Glaciimonas sp. CA11.2: one gene and its partners. The protein of the gene in region 3 interacts with the protein of the main gene of each other region in a pairwise test. Links are inferred from orthologs where the notes say so. Each region holds a gene or a part of one and is shown on either strand. Other genes may lie near its edges. The genes, in order: RGU75_RS10060, grpE, groL and RGU75_RS20255.

Region 1 (3,228 bases), 230 kb from region 3 along the record:
GACGCAGTGGTGATTGCTGGTGGTGCCGAGCAGCCACGTGACTTGCCAGTGCCTGGTCGGGAATTGAAGGGCGTCCATTTCGCGATGGATTTCCTGCCGCAACAAAACAAGATCAATGCCGGCGATAAGGTCAAGGATCAAATTCTGGCTGGCGCGAAAAACGTGATTGTTATCGGCGGCGGTGATACCGGATCGGATTGCGTTGGTACGTCTAACCGTCAAGGCGCAACATCGGTGTCGCAATTCGAGTTGATGCCAGAGCCACCAGAAACAGAAAACAAGCCGATGGTATGGCCATATTGGCCAATCAAATTGCGTACATCTTCGTCGCACGAAGAGGGCTGTGACCGTGATTGGGCGGTTGCGACTAAGCGTCTTGAGGGCAAAAATGGTCGGGTTGAAAAGCTGATTGCTGCCCGCGTCGAATGGAAGGACGGCAAGATGCAGGAAGTGCCGAATTCCGAATTTGAAATGAAGGCGGATCTGGTATTTTTGGCGATGGGATTCGTCTCTCCTGTGGCCCAAGTGCTGGAGGCGTTTGGGGTTGATAAAGACGCCCGGGGCAATGCCAAAGCAACGACCGATGGCGATGGTTCGTATAAAACCTCGGTCGATAAAGTATTCGCGGCGGGTGATATGCGTCGCGGTCAGTCATTAGTGGTCTGGGCAATTCGGGAAGGTCGTCAGTGTGCACGTGCAGTCGATGAGTTCCTGATGGGCGCATCAGTACTGCCTTTGTAAAACAGGTTGTAACGACCTTTTTCCTTTAACTACGATTGCGCTGTAAACAATATAGAGCAATAGCAGAACTAAATGAATTTGGCCTTATTGACAAAAACAGGTTCGCATCTAGCATGCGGACCTGTTTTTTTATTTTTGTAGAACAGAAGCCGCAAAATCGGCCAATTAATAAATATAAATTGTATTATTGGCAATGTTTGGTGTGGATACCCACAGTCTTTTGTTACGATAGATTTATGCAGCGCAATTCAATCTTTATATTAAGATTGAATTGTTTATTTCTTATGAGAACTTGTTTTTTATATCTTTAAGGTGCATTTTATGTCGTCGGATCAAACTCTAATGTTGCAAGTGCACTACAATGTCGCCTTTGATCTAAACGGTGGGCTTAGTGGGTAATATTGTCGAAATCCGAGATGTGGAGTTTAGCTATGGTGATCGGCCGATCTTATCGTCCCTTAGTATGGACTTCCCGCGAGGAAAAGTTATCGCGATCATGGGTGGCTCCGGATCAGGAAAAACGACCATTTTGCGACTGATTGGCGGCCAATTGCAGCCAAACGGCGGGAAAATCGTTGTTAACGATCAATTAGTCGCTACGCTTAACAAGTCAGATTTGTACGCTATGCGACGTAAGATGGGTATGTTGTTTCAGAATGGTGCTTTATTTACCGATTTGTCGGTATATGAAAATGTCGCCTTTCCGATACGTGAGCATACCGATTTGCCAGATGAATTATTAAACAACTTGGTGTTAATGAAATTACAGGCTGTCGGTTTGCGCAATGCAGCACAACTTATGCCGTCTGAAATATCCGGTGGGATGGCGCGTCGCGTCGCGTTGGCCCGTGCGGTAGCGCTAGATCCATGCTTAACCATGTATGACGAGCCATTTGCCGGACTGGACCCTATCTCGATGCGCGTGACCGCGTCACTGATTCGTAAGCTCAATGATGCATTAGGTTCAACTTCAATCGTGGTGTCACACGATGTGGACGAGTCGTTCGCTATTGCAGATTATATTTATTTCCTATCGCAAGGGAAGATCGTTGCCCACGGCACGCCGGATGAAATGCGAGCCTCAAGCGACCCGTTTGTGAAGCAATTCGTTTACGCGGAAGCAGATGGTCCGGTGCCTTTCCATTATCCAGGTAAGTCGTTCGCGGCCGATCTTGGCCTGGAGGCGCGTCCGTGATCGTTAGACTATTTGAGTCAGTTGGCAGGAGTGTGCGTGAAACCGTATCTGGCATTGGTAGAGCGACGCGGATATTTTTTGCCATTTTGCGGGCTTCCGGAGGCTTGCTAAAGCGCCCTCGACTAATTACCGATCAGATCCATTTCATCGGTAATTATTCGATGCTGATCATTGGTGTGTCGGGTCTGTTTATCGGATTTGTATTGGGTTTGCAGGGTTACTACACGCTCAATAAGTATGGCTCCGAACAGGCGCTGGGTTTGTTGGTCGCCCTGTCGCTGGTACGTGAGTTGGGTCCGGTAGTGACGGCGTTGCTGTTTGCCGGGCGCGCTGGTACATCGCTGACTGCCGAAATCGGGCTGATGAAAGCTGGCGAGCAGTTGGTCGCGATGGAAATGATGGCGGTTGATCCTTTGCAGCGCGTGATCGCACCGCGCTTCTGGGCCGGAATTATTGCAATGCCGTTGCTGGCAGCGGTCTTTAGCGCGCTCGGTATCTTGGGCGGCTACGTTGTTGGTGTACGTTTGATTGGTGTTGATGAAGGTTCTTTCTGGTCTCAAATGCAGGCAGGCGTCGATGTTTGGAAAGACGTCGCTAACGGGGTCCTGAAAAGTGCCGTGTTTGGGGTAGCAGTGACTTTTATCGCGTTGTATCAAGGTTATGAGGCCAAGCCAACTCCAGAAGGTGTTGCGCGTGCAACAACAAGAACCGTCGTGATAGCGTCCCTGACTGTGTTGGCACTGGACTTCTTGTTAACTGCATTAATGTTTAATTAAAACGCCGCTTAGAGCGACGATCGATGTAGTTATTTGGTAACGCATTGTGTCGTTCGATACTTTTTATTAGTACCTATGGCAGTATATCGAGGCAGACAAAGTGCTTCGGCTGGCATTCTTAAGGTGATAAATATGCAACAAAAATCTGTGGATGGTTGGGTCGGCTTATTCGTCGTGTTTGGTGCGCTGGCACTTATTTTTCTGGCTTTTAAAGCCGGTAATTTGGGTGGCGCATCGTTTCAGGCCAGTTATCCCGTGATATCGAAGTTCGATAACATCGGCGGTCTGAAGCCACGCGCGCCTGTGAAGAGTGCGGGTGTTGTTGTCGGGCGGGTGGGTGCGATCAATTTTGACGACAAAAACTTTCAAGCTGTTGTAACGTTAAATATGGATGAGCGTTACAAATTTCCGGTAGACAGCTCGGCCAAAATTCTGACCGCGGGTTTGTTGGGTGAACAATATATCGGCATAGAAGCTGGCGGCGATACCAAAGATCTGGTCGCTGGAGAAAACATC
Region 2 (2,718 bases), 1.4 Mb from region 3 along the record:
TGCATCTTTACCGAAGAATTCTTTTACTTTCTCTTGCACTTTAGGCATACGCGTCATACCACCGACCAGGATGATATCGTCGATGTCAGATACTTTGACGCCCGCGTCCTGAATCGCAATACGACAAGGTGCAATGGTCTTTTCGATCAACTCTTCGACCAAAGACTCCAGCTTGGCACGTGTCATCTTCATGGTCAGATGGACTGGTGCGCCGTTAGCCATGGCAATGTACGGCTCGTTGATTTCGGTCTGTTGTGACGATGACAACTCAATCTTAGCGCGCTCAGCGGACGCTTTAATACGTTGCAGTGCAATCGCGTCTTTACCCAGATCGATACCGTTAACTTTCTTGAACTCGTCGAGGATGTAATCAATCATGCGTTGATCGAAATCTTCACCACCGAGGAAAGTATCGCCATTAGTCGACAGCACTTCAAACTGCATTTCGCCATCAACGTCGGCGATTTCAATGATCGAGATGTCGAAAGTACCGCCACCCAAGTCATACACAGCAATCTTGCGATCACCTTTTTCGGTCTTGTCCAGTCCAAAAGCCAATGCGGCTGCGGTTGGCTCATTGATGATACGTTTCACATCAAGACCAGCAATACGGCCAGCGTCTTTGGTTGCCTGACGTTGTGCATCATTGAAGTATGCAGGAACGGTGATAACCGCTTCTGTGACTTCTTCGCCGAGGTAATCTTCAGCGGTTTTCTTCATCTTGCGCAGCACTTCTGCAGCGATTTGCTGCGGTGCCAGTTTTTTGTCGCGCACAGCAATCCATGCATCGCCGTTGTCGGCTTTAGTGATCTCGTAAGGCATTAACGAGATATCTTTTTGCACTTCTTTTTCGTCGAACTTGCGACCAATCAGACGCTTGGTTGCGTACAGCGTATTTTTTGGATTTGTGACAGCCTGACGTTTAGCAGGTGCACCGACCAAAATTTCGCCGTCTTCCTGATAAGCGATCACGGATGGCGTAGTACGCACGCCTTCGGAGTTTTCAATAACCTTAGGCTTGCCGCCTTCCATGATGGAAACACAAGAATTTGTCGTACCCAGATCAATACCGATAATTTTACCCATGATGCTGTCCTTTACTAAATTTGTTGAATTTTGATATGCTAAATATTGGGAGAAAAATCAAGCTTTCAAGCCTTTTCAGCGGAAATGAGCGATTATTTTTGATTTTCTCGCTTATTTACACGCTTATTTTCACTTAATGCCGACTTATTTACTTTGAGCAACAGTGACCAGCGCCGGACGTAACAGGCGGTCTGAAATCATGTAGCCCTTTTGCAATACGCTCACGACGGTATTTGCCTCTTGCTCGGCTGGTACCATTGAAATCGCCTGATGCTTCATCGGATCAAGACGCTCGCCCGGTTCTGGCGAAATTTCGAGAAGGCGATTTTTATCGAACGCTGCAACCAACTGCTTCAACGTCATTTCCACACCTTCCTTTAACGACTCGACAGAAGGTGTTTCCAGTTTCAATGCGATTTCCAGACTGTCCTTCACTGGAACCATTGCCTCGGCAAAATTTTCGATAGCGAACTTGCTGGCGCGCGCGATATCTTCCTGGGCACGACGACGAACGTTCTCGGTATCTGCCTTGGCACGCAAAAATGCATCTTGCAAATCAGCAATTTTGGCTAGCGCTTCTGCTAATTCGACTTCTAATGCTGATTCAGGCGTGACCGCCGCTTGTTCTTGAGCGATGGTATTTTCGGTTTCAACTTGCGCGGTCTGCTTTTCCATGTCTTCCATTCAAAAATCTCCTGCAATCAATGACTTAATGATGTGTTAAATCCGTTTAATGCGGTGTATTGCGATGTTTTAAGGTTTTGCGTCATCACGTGTGCAAAAAAAAGTTTTCCGGCGGCTTTTCGGCGCCCTTAAAACCACTTTAAAGCGGGACAAACTGATCTATGACTTGCCAAATGGGGCTATCCCCTACTTTTTCAAGGGGATTATGGCGTGTCAAATGTGTGGCGTTGCAACAATTTGTTTCACATTTTACCCCTTTGAATTTGCTGCGACGCATCAAGCGCACTATCATTTGGCTTTTACTCTTATTTATTCAAATTTCAAGGCATTCAAATTGAAAATTAAAAGTTATTAAAAGTTGACTCGTCAATAGGTGAATACCATGAAACTATCTCTCATTTCGGCCTTCATGCTGCTGTATATTTCACTAGCGGCCGGTTGGATAAGCTATTCACATTTAGTCGCGATTTATTAATAGAAAATCTATTAATTGCATTAAGGAGTAGAATCTGCCGACCACGACAGCACAGCATTCGTACCCATGATTCGTGGCATTAATTACTTCATCTCTCAGCACCGACGCGCAACGCCTCATCTTTTTGCACTTTCTCTTGCAGCTTTTGCTCAGCAACGTCATTGGGGGACAAATGGGTTGGCCAACCGATTAATTGCTCCTCTACCAACGTCGCCAAGCCTTGAATCCATGTTGATGATTCGTTCAGGCATGGGATCAGATAAAACTCCTTACCGCCTGCTTTTAAGAAATCGGCCTTTGCTTCGATACCAATCTCTTCTAATGTTTCCAGGCAATCACTGGTGAATCCTGGGCATATGACATCAACGCGCTCGACGCCTTGTTTGGCTAATTTTTCTAATGTTGGTGCAGTATATGGTTGCAGCCACTCCGCCTTCCCGAAACGCGATTGAAATGTCACCATATATTGCTCT
Region 3 (3,422 bases):
GTGTCACTTTTTTGCTGATTTCGGCTTTTGACAAACCTGCAAGTTCCAGCGGTAGCGCGATGTTGTCATAGACCGAGCGGGACGATAGCAAATTAAAATGCTGAAATATCATCCCGATTTCACGCCGTGCTGCCCTTAGATCGGTGGCGTTTAACGCAGTTAAATCTCGGCCATCAACAATGATCTTGCCCGAAGTAGGTCGATTGAGAAGATTAAGCGTACGCACAAGCGTACTTTTACCAGCCCCGCTACGACCAATAATCCCAAAAATTTCGCCCTTGTTAATCGTCAGATCAACATTGCGCACTGCATCTACCGGCCCATTACTGCCTTCGAATCGCTGAGTTACTGCTTGTATTTTTATCATTTAGGAATAAAAAAAGGCAGCTGACTGCCCCAACTTCGACAATCCGCCGCCAATATAATTTTTATGTAAGTGCTTATTTTATAAGGATTTTGTATTCCGGCAAAGTATCTTTTAGGTATTCCCATATTACCCAACCGCATAAGTGTCGGACCTACGCAAAAACGCCCCAGCTGCTTTGTGCTTTTCTTGCCGCCAACGTGGCCCGGCACTCGCGTGCTGTCTGCGTCGGCACGCCTTGCTGGGACGGTTTTGCGTAGGTCCTGCGTACTCGGTTCAGTAACAGCCTCTCAGGGGCTTGGTGTTCTGTAGCTTTCATCGAGATTAAACCAGCAAACGCAAAAAAGCCCGCAAAAAGCGGGCTTCATATCCAAAGCAACCATCCACCCTCAACAAAATAAAGAAGATGATACAGCGACTCTGTGGGATCGCTGAGAACCGTAGCGAGCGCCGTAAGGTTGTAGCCGAGAAGCGCAGCCGTACGCAGGTACGGCGAGCATCGCAGACTACAAGATTACGGTGCGCAGTAGGTTATCAACGATCAATCTCACTACATCATGCCGTCCATGCCACCCATGCCACCCATACCACCCATACCACCAGGCATACCACCACCTGATTTGTCGTCTGGTAATTCAGCGATCATTGCGTCAGTTGTCAGGATCAGGCCAGCAACAGAAGCAGCGTTTTGCAATGCTGAACGTGTTACTTTTGCTGGATCAAGAACACCCAGCTCAACCAAGTCACCGTAAGTACCGTTAGCAGCGTTGTAACCGTAGTTACCTGTGCCAGCCAATACTGCATTGATGACAACCGATGGCTCGTCGCCTGCGTTAAATACGATTTGACGCAATGGCTCTTCAACTGCGCGCAGCACGATTTTGATACCAGCATCTTGATCGGCGTTGTCGCCTTTCAGGTCTTTAACGTTAGCACGTGCGCGCAAGAAAGCAACGCCGCCGCCAGGAACAACGCCTTCTTCGACTGCAGCGCGCGTAGCGTGCAATGCATCTTCAACGCGTGCTTTCTTTTCTTTCATTTCGACTTCAGTAGCTGCGCCGACTTTGATCAGTGCAACGCCGCCAGCCAACTTGGCAACACGTTCTTGCAACTTTTCACGGTCGTAGTCAGAGCTTGCTTCTTCGATTTGGGCGCGGATTTGCTTAACGCGTCCTTCGATCGAGATTGCTTCGCCAGCGCCATCGATAATGATAGTGTTTTCTTTGCTGATTTCGATACGTGCAGCTTGGCCTAGTTCTGCCAATGTTACTTTTTCTAATGTCAGGCCGACTTCTTCAGCAATCACTTGACCACCGGTCAGGATAGCGATGTCTTCCAGCATTGCTTTACGACGATCACCAAAGCCTGGTGCTTTAACAGCAGCAGTTTTCAGGATGCCGCGGATGTTATTGACGACCAAAGTTGCCAGTGCTTCGCCTTCGACGTCTTCTGCAATGATCAGCAGCGGACGGCCCGACTTAGCGACTTGCTCCAATACCGGAAGAAGATCACGGATGTTAGAGATTTTTTTGTCGAACAACAGAACGTAAGGCTGTTCCAGAGCAACAACTTGTTTTTCTTGGTTGTTGATGAAATATGGTGACAAATAGCCACGGTCGAATTGCATACCTTCGACGATGTCTAGTTCGTTTTCCAGTGATTTACCATCTTCAACAGTGATAACGCCTTCTTTACCGACTTTGTCCATTGCCTTAGCAATGATTTCACCGATATCGGTGTCGGAGTTAGCAGAGATCGAACCAACTTGTGCGATTTCTTTGCTAGTAGTCGTTGGCTTAGCCAATGCTTTGATTTCAGCAACGATGGCGACAACAGCTTTGTCGATACCGCGCTTCAGGTCAGTTGGGTTGAAACCGGCTGCAACATACTTGAAACCTTCGCGCACGATAGCTTGTGCTAACACGGTTGCAGTAGTAGTACCGTCACCAGCGTTATCTGAAGTCTTGGAAGCAACTTCTTTAACCAGTTGCGCGCCCATGTTTTCCAGCTTGTCTTTCAGTTCGATTTCTTTAGCAACTGAAACACCATCTTTAGTAACGGTAGGAGCACCGAAGCTACGCTCCAGAACCACGTTACGGCCTTTAGGGCCCAGAGTGACTTTAACTGCGTTGGCTAGAATATTGACGCCATTAACGATCTTGGCACGTGCATCATCACCAAAAATTACTTGCTTTGCTGCCATGTTGATTCTCCTGAATACGGTTGAATGTAGAGCGTAGAGATCGAAGCGGCCTTATTGCGAAAATTGCAATGGGCTTCGATCAATCTGAACTATGAATTACTTACCTTCGACGATAGCGAAGATGTCTTCTTCGCGCAAAATCAGTAGTTCCTGGCCATCGACCTTCACTACCTGACCTGCATATTTGCCGAAAAGAACGCGCTCACCGACTTTAACTGCCATCGGGCGAACTTTGCCGTCTTCCAGAATCTTGCCGTTACCAATAGCCAATACTTCACCTTGATCAGGCTTTTCGGCTGCTGCCTCTGGCAGAACAATACCTGATGCAGTTTTTGTTTCAACATCTAGACGCTTAACGACGAGGCGGTCATGCAAAGGACGAAGATCCATGTGTAACTCCTTCAAAATTCAACAAGTTATAATTTTTGCAGCAACATTGCAGCAACGACTGCACCGATTAGTTTGGCTTTTACAATGTGCCGCACAGAAAAAGTGACTAGGTCAGGGAGATTGTTAGCACTCTCACCTAACGAGTGCTAAGTATAGGGGTGGTTAGTTGATTTTTCAAGAGTGATGTTCTGTACTCTCTTTTTTATTTACCAAAGCCGCTACAATTAATCACAGGCGGCAATATTAATTTTTTGTCAATAAAAATACAAAGAGGTTTTGTTACAAGGGAATCTTGTCGTGAAAGCAGGGTTGCCGCTATGATGATCTGGCATGAACGTTTGGGCGTGGTCTCCAAATCTGCCACTTCTATTTTTAAGGTCTTAAAGAATGCGTATTCGTAATCTGGTTTTTCATACTCATCCACGTCTGGTGCTCGCTGTGATCTTTGGTGGCGTCATCTGGGCA
Region 4 (3,444 bases), 2.1 Mb from region 3 along the record:
AATTTATATTCATCCTGACTAATCTTGCCGCGCAAAAGCGGCATCAGACGCGCTGCCAGATCGGCACGTTCGGAGGCCACAAGTGGCGTGAACTTACTACCGCCAAAAGCCGGTTGTTTGCTGTTGGCTGCCAACCAGTCTTCTGCGCGTTTGATGATGGCTAAGGTAATCTCGTAGCAGGATTTAGATGTATCGCCCCACGTAAATAAACCATGTCCTTCCAGAACGATCCCTTTTAGGTGCGGCTGTTCTTTTGATAACGCCTCTAGCTTTAGCCCGAGATCATAACCGGGCCGCTGCCATGGCAACCAACCCAAATCACCCTCGAAGACTTTGAGAGTCAGTGCTCGGCTATTGGCACAGGCGGCAATCGCAATCACAGAATCCGGATGCATATGATCAACATGTTTTTTGTCGATGTAGGCATGTAATGGCGTATCGATACTGGCCGCACGTGGATTCAGGTTAAAGGTGCAATGCGGCAAATAGGCGACCATCTCATCTTCCAGCGCCAAGCCACGATAACGATTTTTGAGAGAACGCAGTTTGTCCATATAGAGTGTGGAAAATCCGTCCAGCTTGATACTTCCCAAATCGCCGCCCGATCCTTTGACCCACAAAACCTCGGCTTGCTCGCCGGTAAGGTGGTCAGTCATATCAATCTTGGCGGAGGTATTGCCACCGCCAAAGTTGGTAATGCGCATGTCAGAACCAAGCAGGTTCGAGCGGTATAACAGGAGTTCGGGCGCGCTGAGCGTCGCAGCGGTGGCATCATCCCACATCGGGGTGATCGGGCCTTGCGGCGTGGTGGCAATCAATTCAGTCATACAGTCTCCATCATCTATTGTTATTACTTTAGGCGTTACGCAAAGTCGCCCCAGCAACGTTGTGCTTTCTTGGCCGCCAACGTGGCTTGGTACTCGCGTACTGTCTGCGTCGGCAGCGTTCGCAAGCTCGTTGAAGGGACTGTTCTGCGTAACGCCTATTTATTAATGTATTAGGCTCTGATCACATCGATTTTTTAAAAATGCAAAGGGGATGAGCAATGACGACTAGTAGAAAGCAGGCACTAATCACTGTCAATCTTTTGGCGCTCAAAATGGTGATTGAAGTTGAATTAATCACGATGTTGATTGATGTTGGCATGAAGTTGTCGGGAATGTAATCAATGGTTTGACTGAAGTGTAAATAATCATCGAGTTGATTGATTGGTGATTGACAGACATTTCTCAAATGCTTAGTCTGTTTTACCGACAAAGAGATCGTCCTGTTGATTGCAACTTGATGTAGCAATCAAAAGAGATGAGTCCAAACAGGAGACAAAGTGGTGAATAAGTTGGCGATACCAAAATGCGCTGATGCGCTGTGGCCGATCAGCGATGGTGCGTGAATGGTGAACCACAAGCGCCGTAAAGGCTTGCTGAAGTTACTCGCCGAGCACAACACGGTCAGCGTAGAGCAATTGGTTGATTGGCTGAATTCGTCGCCAGCGACCGTGCGGCGCGATATCGCCTGGCTTGCTGAACGTAATCTGTTGACCCGAACCCGTGGCGGGGCAGAGAATCTGCCGCAAAAAAAACGTGCATTTGCCTTGTCTGGCGAAACCTTTCAAAACAATATAGAACGTTTTTCCGCAGAAAAACGCGCTATCGCCAGATATGCCACAAACATGTGCGCCGCTGGCGAAACCATCATTATCAATGGCGGCACAACGACTTACATGATGGTGGAATTTCTTGCCGAAAAACGCCTGAAAATTTTGACTAATTCGTTTTTGATGGCAGAGCGCCTATTAATGTCGAGCGAAAATGAAATCATTCTGCCGGGCGGCAAGGTCTACCGTGAGCAAAACGTCATCCTTAGTCCATTCGATAACGATATTACCCAACATCACTACGCGGCAAAAATGTTCATGGGCGTCTACGGATTGTCGATGCTGGGTTTGATGGAGGTCGATCCACTTTTGATTCAGGCCGAAAAGCGCCTGATCAGTCAGACCGAAGAATTGATTGTACTGGCCGACAGTTCAAAGTTTGCACGCAAAGCAGGATTGATCTTATGCGGTCTTAACCGCGTGGCTTGCGTCATCACCGATACGGGCGCGTCAGATGCCGCGATCCAGATGCTGGAACAGGCGGGTGTGAAGGTGATTACCGTGACGCCGGAAAAAGTACCGATGAATGCAATGCAGGATTGATTCAACAAAATTGCCCCAAAAAACATTGATTTAACAAGGCTGGAAGACATTCGGTCCACAGTCGTATTTATCACAGGAGACATCGCAATGAAACTAAAAAAAATATTGCTCGCCGCGTTGACCGTCGGCATGATCGGCGGCTTGGTGAACAGCGTCCAGGCGGCCGAAAAAATAAAGATCGCGATGGTGGTAAAGAGCCTCGGCAATGGTTTTTTTGACGCTGCCCATGAGGGCGCAAAAGAGGCCGCGAAAGAACTTGGGGATGTTGAGATTATTTATACCGGCCCAACCACGCCAACAGCGGAAGGCCAGATTGAGATCATCAACTCTCTGATCAGCCAAAAAGTAAGCGCTATCGTGATCTCAGCCAATGATGCCAACGCGCTGGTGCCGATTACTAAAAAAGCGATGCAACGCGGTATCAAAGTGGTTTCTTTTGATAGCGGTATCGCAAAAGATGGGCGGTTGATGCAACTCAATCCATCCAATGCGCAATTGATCGGTTTGAAACAAATTCAGATGGCGTCTGACGCGATTGGCGGAGCCGGTGAAGTGGCAATTCTGTCGGCCACCGCTCAGGCAACCAACCAGAATATTTGGATTGGCGAAATGAAAAAGGTCTTGGCGAAACCCGAGTACGCGAAGATAAAGCTGGTTGCGACCGTCTATGGCGATGACCAATCAGACAAGAGCTATCGAGAAGCAATTGGCTTGTTGCGTAGCAATCCAAATCTGAAGGCGATTATTGCCCCGACTACCGTTGGTATCAATGCAGCCAGTAAAGCCGTGGTGGATGAACATTTGGTTGGCAAGGTATTTGTCACAGGACTCGGTTTGCCGTCTGAAATGGCTGGTCATGTGAAGAGTGGGGCGGTGAAAAGCTTTGCGATCTGGAACCCAATTGATCTCGGTTATGCGGCGACCTATGCTGCTTACGATTTCGTCAAGGGAAAAGCCGTTTCTAAACCGGGTGCGAGTATCGCGGTCGGACGGATGGGTAAGATTACGCTTGATGTTAACAATGAAGCTGCGTTAGCGCCGCCATTTACCTACGATAAAGATAACGTCGACAAGTTTGCCAAAATATTTTGACAATCAAATCGGGCTTATCGATTTTGCCGTGCGCATCAATATTATGCAATAACGTCGTAGTGTAGGGGTTTCTGAACAGTGGTTGCAGTATTAGCTGCAACTACGTTCACAGGATGAGGTTTGATTGTCTTGCGCTGCTCGAAACGCTCGCATAG

What was found.
Region 1: the proteins of groL (region 3) and RGU75_RS10060 interact in binary tests that used the Escherichia coli proteins (3 or more experiments, as listed by UniProt). The link is inferred for Glaciimonas sp. CA11.2 from one-to-one orthologs.
Region 2: the proteins of groL (region 3) and grpE interact in binary tests that used the Escherichia coli proteins (3 or more experiments, as listed by UniProt). The link is inferred for Glaciimonas sp. CA11.2 from one-to-one orthologs.
Region 4: the proteins of groL (region 3) and RGU75_RS20255 interact in binary tests that used the Escherichia coli proteins (3 or more experiments, as listed by UniProt). The link is inferred for Glaciimonas sp. CA11.2 from one-to-one orthologs.

What each region holds. Positions count from the first base shown.
Region 1 is NZ_JAVIWL010000001.1:2,360,427-2,363,654, forward strand. What follows is about bases 298-3,034. They hold RGU75_RS10060 (ABC transporter ATP-binding protein), read left to right. Parts: upstream 298-1,132; coding sequence 1,133-1,936; downstream 1,937-3,034. Other genes in these bases: RGU75_RS10055 (glutamate synthase subunit beta), read left to right, coding at 298-741; mlaE (lipid asymmetry maintenance ABC transporter permease subunit MlaE), read left to right, coding at 1,936-2,712; mlaD (outer membrane lipid asymmetry maintenance protein MlaD), read left to right, coding at 2,845-3,034. Also shown: more of RGU75_RS10055, read left to right, coding at 1-297; more of mlaD, read left to right, coding at 3,035-3,228. UniProt on the Escherichia coli protein: Part of the ABC transporter complex MlaFEDB, which is involved in a phospholipid transport pathway that maintains lipid asymmetry in the outer membrane by retrograde trafficking of phospholipids from the outer membrane to the inner membrane.
Region 2 is NZ_JAVIWL010000001.1:1,173,724-1,176,441, forward strand. It holds grpE (nucleotide exchange factor GrpE), read right to left. Parts: upstream 1,771-2,718; coding sequence 1,231-1,770; downstream 1-1,230. Other genes in the region: dnaK (molecular chaperone DnaK), read right to left, coding at 1-1,086; hemH (ferrochelatase), read right to left, coding at 2,334-2,718. UniProt on the Escherichia coli protein: Participates actively in the response to hyperosmotic and heat shock by preventing the aggregation of stress-denatured proteins, in association with DnaK and GrpE. It is the nucleotide exchange factor for DnaK and may function as a thermosensor.
Region 3 is NZ_JAVIWL010000001.1:2,587,342-2,590,763, forward strand. The notes cover bases 242-3,172. They hold groL (chaperonin GroEL), read right to left. Parts: upstream 2,568-3,172; coding sequence 915-2,567; downstream 242-914. Other genes in these bases: RGU75_RS11190 (methionine ABC transporter ATP-binding protein), read right to left, coding at 242-367; RGU75_RS11200 (co-chaperone GroES), read right to left, coding at 2,664-2,957. Outside these bases: more of RGU75_RS11190, read right to left, coding at 1-241; RGU75_RS11205 (DUF1345 domain-containing protein), read left to right, coding at 3,345-3,422.
Region 4 is NZ_JAVIWL010000001.1:4,655,853-4,659,296, reverse strand. The notes cover bases 341-3,293. They hold RGU75_RS20255 (DeoR/GlpR family DNA-binding transcription regulator), read left to right. Parts: upstream 341-1,390; coding sequence 1,391-2,197; downstream 2,198-3,293. Other genes in these bases: rhaS (rhamnose ABC transporter substrate-binding protein), read left to right, coding at 2,285-3,289; RGU75_RS20260 (bifunctional rhamnulose-1-phosphate aldolase/short-chain dehydrogenase), read right to left, coding at 341-827. In the rest of the region: more of RGU75_RS20260, read right to left, coding at 1-340. UniProt on the Escherichia coli protein: Represses ulaG and the ulaABCDEF operon. Two ulaR binding sites have been identified in each promoter.